2 regions of the Fundidesulfovibrio terrae genome follow, and region 2 is predicted to be linked to the other one. Evidence: predicted binding sites of a transcription regulator. Region 2 holds the regulator's gene; the other holds the start of a gene.

Region 1 (6,619 bases), 500 kb from region 2:
GAACGTGCCCAGAAGCGCCGCGCCGATATGGTTGCCCAGTTCCTTCACGTCCTGGTCCAGGTGGCCCATAACCAGCACGATGCCCAGCACCGCGGCCACGATGCCCAGGCCCGGCAGGGAGTCCGCCACCTTGTTCACCGACTGCGACGGGATCAGGTCGTGGTGCTTGCGGGTGGCTATGTCGGTGTCCATGATGGCTTCGTAGTGATGCTGCTCGATGTTGCCCGCGATGACGATTTTCAAGTTGTCGCAGATGAAGTTGAGCACGGTCTTACTCTTGGCCACCGAGGCGTAGCGGCGGAAGATGTCGGAGTCGGCCGGGCGGTTGACGTGGGCGTCCAGGGCCACGGCGCCGGAGCGGCGGGCCAGCTGGAAGAGCTCGTACATGAGCGAGAGAAGCTCCAGGTAGAAGGCCTTGGAGTCCTCCTTGGCGGTGAAGATGGCCGGGATGTGCTTGAAGACGTCCTTGGAAACCGACAGAGGGGCCGATATCAGGAACGCGCCTAGGGCCGCGCCGCAGATGATGAGCACTTCCACGGGCTGGAAGAGCACGCCGAGGATGCCGCCCTCGATGATGTAGCCGCCGATGACGCAGCCCAGGACGATTACGATGCCCAGTATGGCGTTCATAATCCCGCCCCTCCAGGCGAGCCTAAACTCTTGCCGTAAACGTAGACGCTCTATTTTCGATGAATCCGGCGCGCAGACCTGCGGACCGGGCTCTTCGGGCCTGTATCGAAAAAAGCCGCCAGAAACACAGCGGCAGCGGGGAAAATCACCGGAATGGGCCTCGAAGTCAAGTGTGCTCTTGCCCGGCCCGAGACGGCCCTCTTCCATGCCTGGAAGGCGATAAAGCGAGTATTTTGACGAAAATTTAAGATTTTTTTCGAAATAATTAGATTACCTCCTCTAATCAGGCCAGGCCCGGATCATCTTTTCCCTTTCCCTGTTGGAATTTTCGGGTATGTTCCCTAATACGCTGCCTGCCGTTAGCACTCATCGACGACGAGTGCTAACACTCCCAATAAGCAACATTCCATACGGAGGATTATCCGCAATGAAGCTCAAGCCCTTGAACGACCGTGTCCTGGTGAAGCGCCTCGAAGAGGAAACCAAGACCGCCGGCGGCATCATCATCCCCGATTCCGCCAAGGAAAAGCCCATGAAGGGCGAAGTGATCGCCGTCGGCCCCGGCAAGGTGGGCGATGACGGCAAGCGCGCCAAGCTGACCGTGGAGAAGGGCGACACCGTGCTCTTCAACAAGTACGCCGGCACCGAGATCAAGGTCGACGGCGTGGAGCACCTGATGATGCGCGAGGATGACATCCTGGCCGTCATCGAAGGCTAATCCCCTCTCTTACAAATCATCCATCCTCTTTAAGGAGAGCAAGATATGTCCGCCAAAGAGATTCTCTACGATGCCCAGGCTCGTGAAAAGCTGAAGAAGGGCGTCGACAAGCTGGCCAACGCCGTGAAAGTCACCCTGGGACCCAAGGGCCGCAACGTGGTCATCGAGAAGAGCTTCGGCTCCCCCGTCATCACCAAGGACGGCGTGACCGTGGCCAAGGAAATCGAGCTTTCCGACAAGTTCGAGAACATGGGCGCCCAGATGGTCAAGGAAGTCGCCTCCAAGACCTCCGACGTGGCCGGCGACGGCACCACCACCGCCACCATCCTGGCCCAGGCCGTGTTCCAGGAAGGCGTGAAGCTGGTTGCCGCGGGCCGCAATCCCATGGCCATCAAGCGCGGCATCGACAAGGCCGTCGAGGCCATGGTGGAAGAGCTGGCCGTCCTCGCCAAGCCCACCCGCGACCAGAAGGAGATCGCCCAGGTCGGCACCATCTCCGCCAACTCCGACGCCACCATCGGCAACATCATCGCCGAGGCCATGAACAAGGTCGGCAAGGAAGGCGTCATCACCGTCGAGGAAGCCAAGGGCCTGGAAACCACCCTGGACGTGGTCGAGGGCATGCAGTTCGACCGCGGCTACCTCTCCCCCTACTTCGTGACCGATCCCGAGAAGATGATCTGTGAAATGGACGAGCCCTTCATCCTCATCAACGAGAAGAAGGTCTCCTCCATGAAGGACCTCCTGCCCGTGCTCGAGCAGGTCGCCAAGATGGCCAAGCCCCTCTTGATCGTGGCTGAAGACGTCGAGGGCGAAGCCCTGGCCACCCTGGTGGTCAACAAGCTGCGCGGCACCCTGCAGGTCTGCGCCGTGAAGGCCCCCGGCTTCGGCGACCGCCGCAAGGCCATGCTCCAGGATATCGCCATCCTCACCGGCGGCCAGGCCGTCTCCGAAGACCTGGGCATCAAGCTCGAGAACATCGGGCTGCAGGACCTGGGCCGCGCCAAGCGCGTGATCATCGACAAGGAAAACGCCACCATCATCGACGGCGCCGGAAAGGCCGAGGACATCAAGGCCCGCGTGAAGCAGATCCGCGCCCAGATCGACGAGACCACCTCCTCCTATGACCGCGAGAAGCTGCAGGAGCGCCTGGCCAAGATCGTGGGCGGCGTTGCCGTGATCAACGTGGGTGCCGCCACCGAGACCGAGATGAAGGAGAAGAAGGCCCGCGTCGAGGACGCCCTGAACGCCACCCGCGCTGCCGTTGAAGAAGGCATCGTCCCCGGCGGCGGCGTCGCCCTGGTGCGCTGCCTGAAGGCCCTGGACAAGGTCAAGGCCGTTGACGACGACGAGACCGCCGGCATCGAGATCGTGCGCCGCGCCTGCGAAGCCCCCCTGCGCCAGATCTCCGGCAACGCCGGATTCGAGGGCTCCATCGTGGTGGCCAAGGTGGCCGACGGCAAGGAAGGCTTCGGCTTCAACGCCGCCACCGGCGAGTACGAGGACCTGATCAAGGCCGGCGTCATCGACCCCAAGAAGGTCACCCGCATCGCCCTGCAGAACGCCGCTTCCGTCTCCGGCCTGCTGCTCACCACCGAGTGCGCCATCGCCGAGAAGCCCGAAGCCAAGAAGGACATGCCCCCCATGCCCGGCGGCATGGGCGGAATGGGCGGCATGTACTAGGCCCTAAGCCAAGTACGAGCCCGATCGCTTGATATGAAGAGGCCCCGGAGCGCACGCTCCGGGGCCTTTTTGCTTGGAAGCCCGACCGGCAGGGACGTGAGGTCAGCCGTCCGCGCGCGTTATCTCGGGCCGCACTATGGCCAGGACGTTGGCTAGGTCGTCCGAGTTCAGGGGTTTGGCCAGGAAAGCGCTGGCCCCGGCCTTCAGAAGGCTCTTGCGGTCCTCGTCCATGGCGTAGGCGGTGAGGGCCACGATAGGAATAGCGGGATCGATCCCTTCCGTCCCGCCGCGAATTCTGGCGATAACCTCGTACCCGTCCATTCTGGGCATGGAGACGTCCACGATGAGAACGTCGTGGGGATTTTCCTGCAAGGTCTGCAGGGCCTCGACCCCATCTCCCACCACCGTGACCACGTGCCCGAGATGCTTCAGGAACTCCGCGGCCACCAACTGGTTGATGGCGTTGTCTTCGGCGAGCAGAATCTTGAGCGGGGCCATCGGGGCCTGCGGCGCGGGCTTGTCCCGTTCCGTCTCCGGAGCGGCCTCGCCCTTTTCCTGGCGGCGAAGGGGCACGATGAACTGGAAGACGCTGCCGCTGCCGGGTTCGCTTTCCACCCAGATGCTCCCCTGCATCATCTCCACCAGGCTCTTGCATATGGGCAGGCCCAGGCCCGTGCCGCTGAACGCCTTCACCGTGGACACGTCGCCCTGCACGAACTTGTCGAAGATGGCCTCGTGCTTGTCCTCGGAGATTCCGATCCCGGTGTCGCTCACCATGAACCGCAGCAGATCGAAGCCCTCGTCCTCCGGCTCCGGAAATCCGGCCGCCTGCTCGACGCGGACCGACACCCCCCCCTCCTCGGTGAACTTGACCGCGTTGCCCACCAGATTGGAGAGCACCTGCTTCAGGCGGAGGTCGTCGCCCATCAGGGCCAGGGGAACATCCGGGGCGATATCCAGGGAGAGCTCGATCCCCTTGCGCTGGGCCTCCAGTTGGAACGGCTCCAGGGCCGCGAAGAGGATGTGCTTGAGGTCGAAGGGCACTTCATTGAGTTTCAAGCGCCCGGCCTCGATCTTGGAGAAGTCGAGGATATCGTTGATGATGGCCTGGAGCGAACGCAGCGATTCCTTCACCCCCAGCAGGTATGTCCGTTCCTGCTCGCCCGTCACCTTGGCCAGGGCCAACTCGGTCAGGCCCACTATGCCATTGAGCGGCGTCCTGATCTCGTGGCTCATGTTGGCCAGGAATTCTGTCTTGGCCTTGCTGGCCTTCTCGGCGACCAGCTTCGCCTTGAGGGCTCTTTCCTCGGCGCGCTTGAGGTCCGTCATGTCCCGGATGATGATGAGCATTTCCCCTGTGGGGATCGGCAGAAGCCTGGCCTCGAAGTAATATTTCGTGCCCTTGATCCTGAGGCTGAAATCGGTCTGGATCAGCGCACCGCCCTGCCCGAGGCCCTTGGCAGCGGTTTCGATGACGGACACGGCCTGCCGGGGCAGCGCCGCGGCTATCTGCTTCCCGACGGGATTCCCGGCCGCCACCGGGAGCACTCCCCTGCCGGCCTTGAACTCAATGACGTTCAGATCGTGATCCAGCCGGAAATAGGTGTCCGGCACCGTTTGCAACAATGTTTCGAGTTCGATCGTTTTGGAATACAGACTTTGCTGTATTCCCTTAAGCAGGGTCACATCGACGAACGTGATTACCGTGCCGTCGATCATGTTGTTCACTGTTCTGTACGGCGTGATTCGCATGATGTACCAGTTTCCGCTCCTGGACTTCACCTCCCTCTCAAAGGGAATGAGCGTATTGATCACTGTCTGGATATCTGCGATGAGTTCATCGTAATCCATCTTGTGGGCGATGTCGCCGATCGAGCGGCCGATGTCGAAGTCGAACAGATTGAAGAATTCCGTGATGGGAGGGGTGAAGCGCTTGATGGTCAGCCCCTGATCCAGGAACAGGGTGGCGATCTTGGTGGAAGTCAGGAGGTTGTTCAGGTCGCTGTTGACCTTGGTCACCTCGTCGATCTTGTACTGCAGTTCCTGGTTGACCGTGTTCAACTCTTCGTTGAGCGACTGCAGCTCCTCCCTGGACGACTCCAGCTCCTCGTTGGAGGACTGGAGTTCCTCGTTCATGGACATGAGCTCTTCGTTTGTGGACTTGAGCTCCTCGTTGGAGGCTTCCAGCTCCTCGATGGTGGCATGGAGGCGCTCCCTGGTGTTGAGCAGTTCCTCCTCCAGGTTCTTGGCCACGGAAATGTCTTCCCCCACAGGCATGGGGCGCGGCTCCGGGCAGGTTTCATCCGGCCCGGGGACCTCCTGGAAGACCACGATCAGCAGCATTTCATCCTGGCCCGCGCCCGTGACCGGCCTCACGACCAGGGAGTACTTGCAGACGGCTCCGCCAAGCCTGAAGCTCAGGCCAGTCCTCTTGACCAGGCCCCTGTCCTTGATGGCCGCGTGGATGGCGGCCCGCAGGTCGAGGCGGATATCCTCCCTGGCCAGCTTGAGGATGCTCCGGGTGGGCTCGCCCCCGGAGAGCTCCAGGAATTTACCCAGCTTCCCGTAAAAATGAAGCGCCTCGTACTGCGTGTCCACCACCACGGAGGGGGGGGCGTACTCCTCCAGGAGCAGCCGCTCCGTGTGGCTCAGGAGCTTCCCCCGGTCGAGCGCGCCATCCACCGGGCCGGGCGTCCGGGCGAAGGAGGCCCGGTCCAGGGGGAACAGCGAGAACTCCATGGCGCCTTCCGGAATGACGTCGTTGCGCTGGAATATCTTCCATTTGGAATCCACGGAGGTGAAGAACCGGCCGAATTCCCCCAGGGATTCGGAGGGCCCGACGAAGAGAAATCCGCCCGGTTTCAACGAATAGTTGAAGCAGGGGATCAGCAGCTTCTGGACGTCCTGCCCCAGGTAGATGAGCAGGTTGCGGCAGCTGATGAGGTCGAGCTTGGAAAAGGGCGGGTCCTTGATGACGCTGTGCGGCGCGATCACCAGCATGTCCCTGATTTCCTTGGTGACGCGGTAGCTTTTGGTTCCCTCGGGCTCGAAGAACCGTTTCAGGCGTTCCGGTGAGACGCTCTCGGTGATGCTGCCCGGAAAAATGCCCTTCCTGGCCCCCTCCAGGGCCTTGGAGTCTATGTCCGTGCAGAATATCTGGACCCTCACAGGCTTGGCCGCACGCTGCAGTGCCTCGGCCATGATGATGGCCAGGGAATACGCCTCCTCTCCCGTAGAGCATCCCGGCACCCAGATGCGCACCGGGTTCGCCTCCGTCTTGCCCGCGAGTATTCTGGGAACGACCTGCCTGGCCAGGACTTCGAAGGCCTCGGGGTCCCTGAAGAATCCCGTCACTCCGATGAGGAACTCCTCGAACAGGGTCTGGACCTCGCCGGCCTGCTGCACCAGAAAACCGACGTATTCCTCCAGGCTGCCGATGTGGTGGAGCACCATCCGCCTCTCGATGCGCCGCAGGATGGTGCTGAACTTGTACTGGGAGAAATCGTGTCCGGTCTTGAGCCTGACGAGTTGGAAGATCCTGCCCAAAAGAGCCTTCCGCCCGCCCTCGCCGGTATGGTCCCGTGCGCT
Region 2 (6,619 bases):
GAGGAAGCGGAACAGGCTGAACTGCAGGTCCCCGGGCTGGGGCGGGGGCGGGGGCGGCCCCTCCTGCTCCAGGGCGAAGAGCAGCTCGATGGCGTCGAACCCGCTTTCAAGCGAGGCCAGGAGCAGCACCGGTTCCAGAAAGCGGCGGTAGGCGAAGACCGAGGCGTCCGTGAAATCCGGCATGAGCTGGCGCAGCAGCAGGGCCGGGCGGACCGCTCCCCGCTCCACCACCACCCGGTAGTGGCGCAGCACCTCGTAGTACAGGAGCGTCATGGCGTGGGAGTGGTTGTGGTTGCGCACGGTGCGCGTCTGCATGGTCTGGCTCTGCTTCTGGGTGGACTGGATGACCACGGTGCTGCGCAAATCGCGCACCGAGGTGCTGACCTGGGCAAAGCGGTCCAGGAGCTGCTGGGTGGTCTCGGCGCTCACATTGCGCTCGCCGCTTGTGGAGGCGAAGGACGCGCCCAGGGAGTAGGCCGCCCCCACGTTTCCCCCGTAGCCCCCGGTGATGGACTCGCCGCCCATGACGCTCGAGCCGCGCTGCCATTCCTGGATCGAGGCGTCCACCACCTCGCCCACGGTGCGGTCCCGGCTGGTCTGGTGCTCCAGGGTGTCGCTCAGCCCGGTGTGCTCCGCCCGGGTGTCGGTTGAGGTCCTGGCCCAGTCGATGACCGCGATGTTCACCTGCTCGCCCGGAGCCAACGGCAGGCTGTAGAGGATCTGGCCCAGGCCGTGGCCGATGGGCAGCCAGGTCACGTCGTAGTCGATGGCCAGGGCCAGGGCGGCCGAGGTGGATATGCCCAGGGCGCCGCTTAAGAACTCGGGGCTTGCCTTGGCCACCGTGGAGCCCAGATTGCCGATGCTGGCGCTGGACCAGGGCGTCCGGCTTTTGGACGGGGGCGTCGGGGCCAGGCCGGTCTTGGTGTCCGGGAAGGTGAGTTCGGCGGAAGCGGCCAGGGGCGCCAGCTGCACGCAGGTGAATTCCTGGGTGGCGATGTTGGAGGGCAGGATGGCCTCGCAGCCGTCCTGGCCGATGATGGCAGCCGGCATCTGGGAGAACGAGGTGGGGGAAAGATACCAGTCCATGAGGCTCGGAGCCTGGATCGAGGCGAAGCCCTGGCCCGCGTCCGCGTAGACGCTGCCCGGATCCACCATCAGGCGCACCACCACCGCGAAGTCGCGCACGTTCTCCACGTCCAGGGCGTCCAGGGACTGGGCCAGCGGGGAGTAGGGGTGCAACCAGAGATGGTCCAGGCTGAGCGCCGGGTTGGACTGGCTCTCAAAGGCCAGTTGGGTTTGCAGGTCGGTCATGCGCCGCACCAGCGGCGTAAGGTCGAAGGAGACGTACCCGGCCTGGTCCGTGGCCAGGGTTCCCAAGGGCACGTCGTAGGAAGTGGGGGGTTGCGCCTGATTCGCCACCGGACCGGGCGTCGCCGAGATCGCGGCGTGGGCGAAAAAGGGCACGCCAAAGAGCGGCCCGCCGGTCTGGGTCGAGGTGAGGATGACGCACAGCCGTACGGGAAAAGGCTCGGAGCCGAATGCAATCGCGGACATGGACCCTCCTGGGAGGCTGTTTGCGGCCATACGGACAGCTCCGGCCGGGCGGGCGGGCGTTTCATTGCCGAATATCTTGACGGATACCGGAGCATAGCATTGTTTCAAACATAATGTACACGCCGCCGGTTCCGTTTGTGGTCGAGAACAGCCTGCATTTCCGGTCAAACTTGACAGCGGAAGCGGGCGTTGTTAGCTGGTTGGCACTCTCAGAAGGCGAGTGCCAAGACCATGCGGGACACCCCACTCATCCAGCGCGAACTCGAAGTTCTCACGGCCATCGTGGAGGACTACATCGCCAAGGCCCAGCCCGTGGGCTCCCGCACCGTGTCCAAGGGCTCCGCCATGCGCCTGTCCCCGGCCTCCATCCGCAACACCATGTCCGACCTGACGGACAAGGGATACCTGGAGCAGCCCCACACCTCCGCTGGGCGCATCCCCACGGCCAAGGCGTTCCGCCTCTACCTGGACCAGGTCATGCGCCTGCGCCCCCTGACCGGATCGGTCAAGGAGATGATGTCCTCCTCGCTCGGCCAGGCCGGGCTCGAGATCGACGACATCCTGCGGCGCGCCTCGCGGGTGCTCTCCACGGTGTCCAAGCAGGTGTGCATGGTGCTCGCGCCCAGGCACGCCCTGGCCCGCTGGCGCCAGATCGACTTCGTGCTGCTGCGCCCCGGGCTGGTCATGGCCATCCTGGTGCTGCAGGGGGGCCTGGTGCAGAAGCGCCTGGTGACGGTGGACGATTCCATCACCGCCGATTCCCTGGTGCATTTCGGCAATTACCTGAACCACCATTTCCAGAACCTCACCGTGGCCGAGGTGCGCACCCGCATCATCGCCGAGATGGCGGCGGCCGAACGCGAGCTGTCCACCCTTACCGGCCGGGCGCTCCTCTTGGCCGTGGATACCTTCGCCAACGCCGAGGCCCCCCAGATGTACGTGGAAGGCACGCTCAACATGCTTTCCCAGCCGGAGTTCTCCGACGTGGGCAGCATGCGCGAGGTGCTGGGAGCCCTGGAGGACCGCACCCGCCTGCTGGAGGTGCTGGACAAGACCATGGAGGAATACCGCACGGTGGTGATGCTGGGCGAGGAAGCCCAGGCGGCCGGCGTGTCGGGATGCGGGCTGGTGTCCTCACCGTACGGCGGCCAGGGGACGCCCCTGGGGGCGGTGAGCGTCATCGGCCCCCTGCGCATGGACTACGCCGAGGTGGTGCCCCTGGTGAACTACACGGCGCAGCTCATCACGGCCATGCTGGGCAAGCATTTCTGATCCCACCCCCATTTTCGTATCGAGATACTTCCAAGCCCATTCAAGGAGCACGTCATGACTCTTGACAACGATACCCCCAACGCCGAAAGCGCCCCCGCGCAGGCCGCCCCCCTCACCCCCGAGGAGGAGATCGACCGCCTCAAGCTGGAGGTGGCCGCCGAGGCCGACAAGCGCCTGCGCGCCCTGGCCGAGGCCGACAACCTCAAGAAGCGCCTGATCAAGGAGAAGGAGGAGTTCGTCAAATACGCCGCCGAGGGCGTGCTGGCCGACCTCCTGCCGGTGTTGGACAACCTTGATCTGGCCCTGGCCCACGGGCGCACCGTGGAAGCCTGCAAGGACGTGGTCATGGGCGTGGACATGACCCGCAAGGTATTCCTGGACATCCTGGCCCGCCACGGCCTGGAGGCCTGCGGCGCCGTCGGCGAGGAGTTCAACCCCGAGGTGCACGAGGCCGTGGGCATGCAGCCCGCCGCCCCCGGCTGCCGGGTCGCGCCCAACCACGTGCTGCAGGTGATGCAGTCCGGCTACCGCCTGCGCGGCAGGCTCCTGCGTCCGGCCAAGGTACTGGTCTGCCAGGGTTGATCCCGTCCGGAATCCGCAGCAAAACCGCCCCGCAAGGGGCGGTTTTTTTTATTATCTGCTTATTATAGCATGATTCCCACTTGACCAGAAACGCCCCTGACGGACACACTGCCCGCACTCCTGTACACCGGCAGACTGAAGACCACGGATTCACGAGACTTACCCAAGGAGTTGGCGTCATGCGTTTGGGAACCAGAGTCATGGTCATGGGCATCGCCCTTGTGGGAATGAGCGTCGCGGCGTTTTCGACGAACATCTTGTGGCAACGAAGCGCCCTCACCAAGGAGATGCGGGCCTCTTTCTCGGAGGAAGCGGGGCAGCGCCTGCGCGGCAGGGCCCGCCAGGCCCAGGCCATGGTCCGGTTCCAGGTTCAGGGCGAGGCTTCCGGACAGGATGATTCACGGCTGCGCGACATCCTGGGCGCGGTAGGCGCGGGCAGAACGGGGCGCATCCTGGCCGTGCGCGCCAAGGGCCCGGACAAGGGCCGGATGCTCACTGACGGCCCGGCCCTTGCCGACATGAAGGACCCGGCCGGGAATCCTGTTTTCAAGGCCCTCGTGGAGGAGGCATCCTCTTCCGGCTCCCTGGACAAGCTTCTTTCCTACGATCTGGTCACCCCGGGCGAAGCCCGTCCCGTCCCCATGCTGGCCGCCGCGGCCTACGACGCCGGGCGCGACGTGGTCATCATCGCCGCCGCCCCCGTGTCCGACTTCGAGCAGGCAATGCTGCCCGTGGAGAAGGGCATGGACTCCATGCTGGCCTGGACCACCGGCATCGGCCTGGCCCTCATGGCCCTGGGCGCGGCCGCCAGCGCCTATATCGGCAGGGGGTTGCGCAAACGCATCCAGGACATCCTCTCCTACCTCAAACGCCTCACCCAGGGCGACCTCACCGTTTCCGAGCTCCCCATGGGCACGGCCAAGCCCTGCAGCTCCGTGAAGAAATGCGGCAAGGACATCTGCCGCTCCTACAACCGCACCGTGCACTGCTGGGCCGTGTCCGGCTCCTTCAGCCACGACCCGGACTGCCCCCACGTCATGAAGGGCGGCGTCTGCGACACCTGCGTGGTCTTCAAGCGGGGCGTGGGTGACGAACTGGACGAAGTGGGCTCCGCTCTCAACGTGTTCGCCGAAAAGCTGCGCATCGTCGCCCACAGCGTGCAGGACGAGGCCGCCGAGGTCTCCCATCACGCCGGCGAGGTGTCCTCCTCGGCCCAGAGCCTGGCCGACAGCGCCAGCAACCAGGCGTCCTCCATGGAGGAAATGGCCGCCAGCCTGGAAGAGATCGCCGCCACCGTGCGCAAGAACGCCGACAACGCCCGCCAGACCAAGCATTCCGCCGAACTCGCCGCCACCGAGGCCCAGGAGGGCGGCAACGCCATGGAAGAAACCCTCAGGGCCATGACGGCCATCTCGGAGAAGATCGGCATCGTGGAGGACATCGCCCGCCAGACCAACCTGCTGGCCCTGAATGCGGCCATCGAGGCCGCCCGGGCCGGGGAGCACGGCAAAGGGTTCGCCGTGGTCGCCGCCGAGGTGCGCAAGCTGGCGGAACGCTCCGGCCAGGCCGCCAGCGAGATCACGGACATGGCGGCGCAGAGCGCCAAGGTGGCCCGCGACGCCGGGGACAAGCTGCGCCGCATGGTGCCCCAGATCAAGGACACGGCCGAGCGCATCCAGGAGATCGACATCGCCTCCCACGAGCAGGACCAGGGCATCGGCTCCATCAACACCGCCATGCAGTCCTTCGACCGGGTCACCCAGGGCAACGCCTCGGCCTCGGAGGAACTCACGGCCACCGCCCGCACCCTCTCCGGCAAATCCGAACTCCTGCGGGAGGCCGTGGCCTTTTTCCGCCTGGGCGACGACCGCAGGGGACGGCTCCGGGCCATCCCGCACTCCCCGCGCGACTGACCGGGAAACCCTCCAAATGCGGGGGGGAGGAAGGAACATTTTTCGCCAACCCCCCTTTACACCTCGGAAATCCGCCTTATAGTCGGGTCCTGAACGCGCCCGCCCCGGCGGGCGCGCCTCACGTCGAAATATCCGGTTCCCACGCGACACCGGCTGACTTCTACCCCCCCAAGGAGGAACGGATTCAATGGGCAAGATTATCGGGATCGATCTTGGCACGACCAACTCGTGCGTATACGTCATGGAGGGCAAGGACCCGAAGTGCATCACCAACCCTGAAGGCGGGCGCACCACTCCCTCCATCGTCGCCTTCACCAAGGAACGTCTGGTGGGCGAGATCGCCAAGCGCCAGGCCATCACCAACCCCGAGCGCACCATTTTCGCGGTCAAGCGCCTCATGGGCCGCAGCTTCGACACCCCCGAGGTGTCCGAATGGCTCAAGCACTGCCCCTACAAGATCGTGTCCGGCGCCGGTGGCGACGCCGCCGTGGAAGTGGACGGCAAACGCTACTCCGCTCCTGAAATTTCGGCCATGATCCTGGGCAAGTTGAAGAGCGACGCCGAAGCCTACCTGGGCGAGACCGTCACCGAAGCCGTCATCACCGTGCCGGCCTACTTCAACGACTCCCAGCGCCAGGCCACCAAGGACGCCGGCCGCATCGCGGGCCTGGACGTCAAGCGCATCATCAACGAGCCCACCGCCGCTTCCCTGGCCTACGGCTTCGACAAGAAGGCCAACGAGAAGATCGCCGTGTTCGACCTCGGCGGCGGCACCTTCGACATCTCCATCCTGGAAGTGGGCGACAACGTCGTGGAAGTGCGCGCCACCAACGGCGACACCTTCCTGGGCGGCGAGGACTTCGACCACCGCGTCATCCAGTACCTGGTGGACGAATTCAAGCGCGAGAACGGCATAGACCTCTCCCAGGACCGCATGGCCCTGCAGCGCCTCAAGGAGGCCGCCGAAAAGGCCAAGAAGGAACTCTCCACCGCCATGGAGACCGAGGTCAACCTGCCCTTCATCACCGCCGACGCCAACGGCCCCAAGCACATGATGGTCAAGCTCTCGCGCGGCAAGCTCGAGAAGCTGGTGGAAGACCTGATCGAGCGCACCGCCGGGCCCTGCAAGAAGGCCCTGGCCGACGCCGGGCTCTCCGCCTCCGACATCGACGAAGTCGTCCTGGTGGGCGGCATGACCCGCATGCCCGCCGTGCAGCAGAAGGTGAAGGACCTCTTCGGCAAGGAGCCTAACCGCTCCATGAACCCCGACGAGGTCGTGGCCATGGGCGCGGCCATCC

The links. Region 2 encodes HrcA, which represses chaperone genes, less so after heat shock. Its sites were predicted from a motif close to TGTTAGCACTCNNNNNNNNNGAGTGCTAACA; they were not measured.
Region 1: groES (co-chaperone GroES) is a predicted target of HrcA. The motif match lies at 988-1,018, and genes of this name have one in related genera.

What each region holds. Positions count from the first base shown of each region.
Region 1 covers NZ_JAKZFS010000001.1:431,183-437,801, reverse strand. The annotation lists gene motA (flagellar motor stator protein MotA) at 1-630, opposite strand, end outside; gene groES (co-chaperone GroES) at 1,058-1,348, shown strand; gene groL (chaperonin GroEL) at 1,394-3,031, shown strand; gene ML540_RS01975 (chemotaxis protein CheB) at 3,134-6,619, opposite strand, start outside.
Region 2 covers NZ_JAKZFS010000001.1:933,115-939,733, reverse strand. The annotation lists gene ML540_RS04290 (hypothetical protein) at 1-1,554, opposite strand, end outside; gene hrcA (heat-inducible transcriptional repressor HrcA) at 1,786-2,826, shown strand; gene ML540_RS04280 (nucleotide exchange factor GrpE) at 2,881-3,408, shown strand; gene ML540_RS04275 (methyl-accepting chemotaxis protein) at 3,588-5,321, shown strand; gene dnaK (molecular chaperone DnaK) at 5,509-6,619, shown strand, end outside.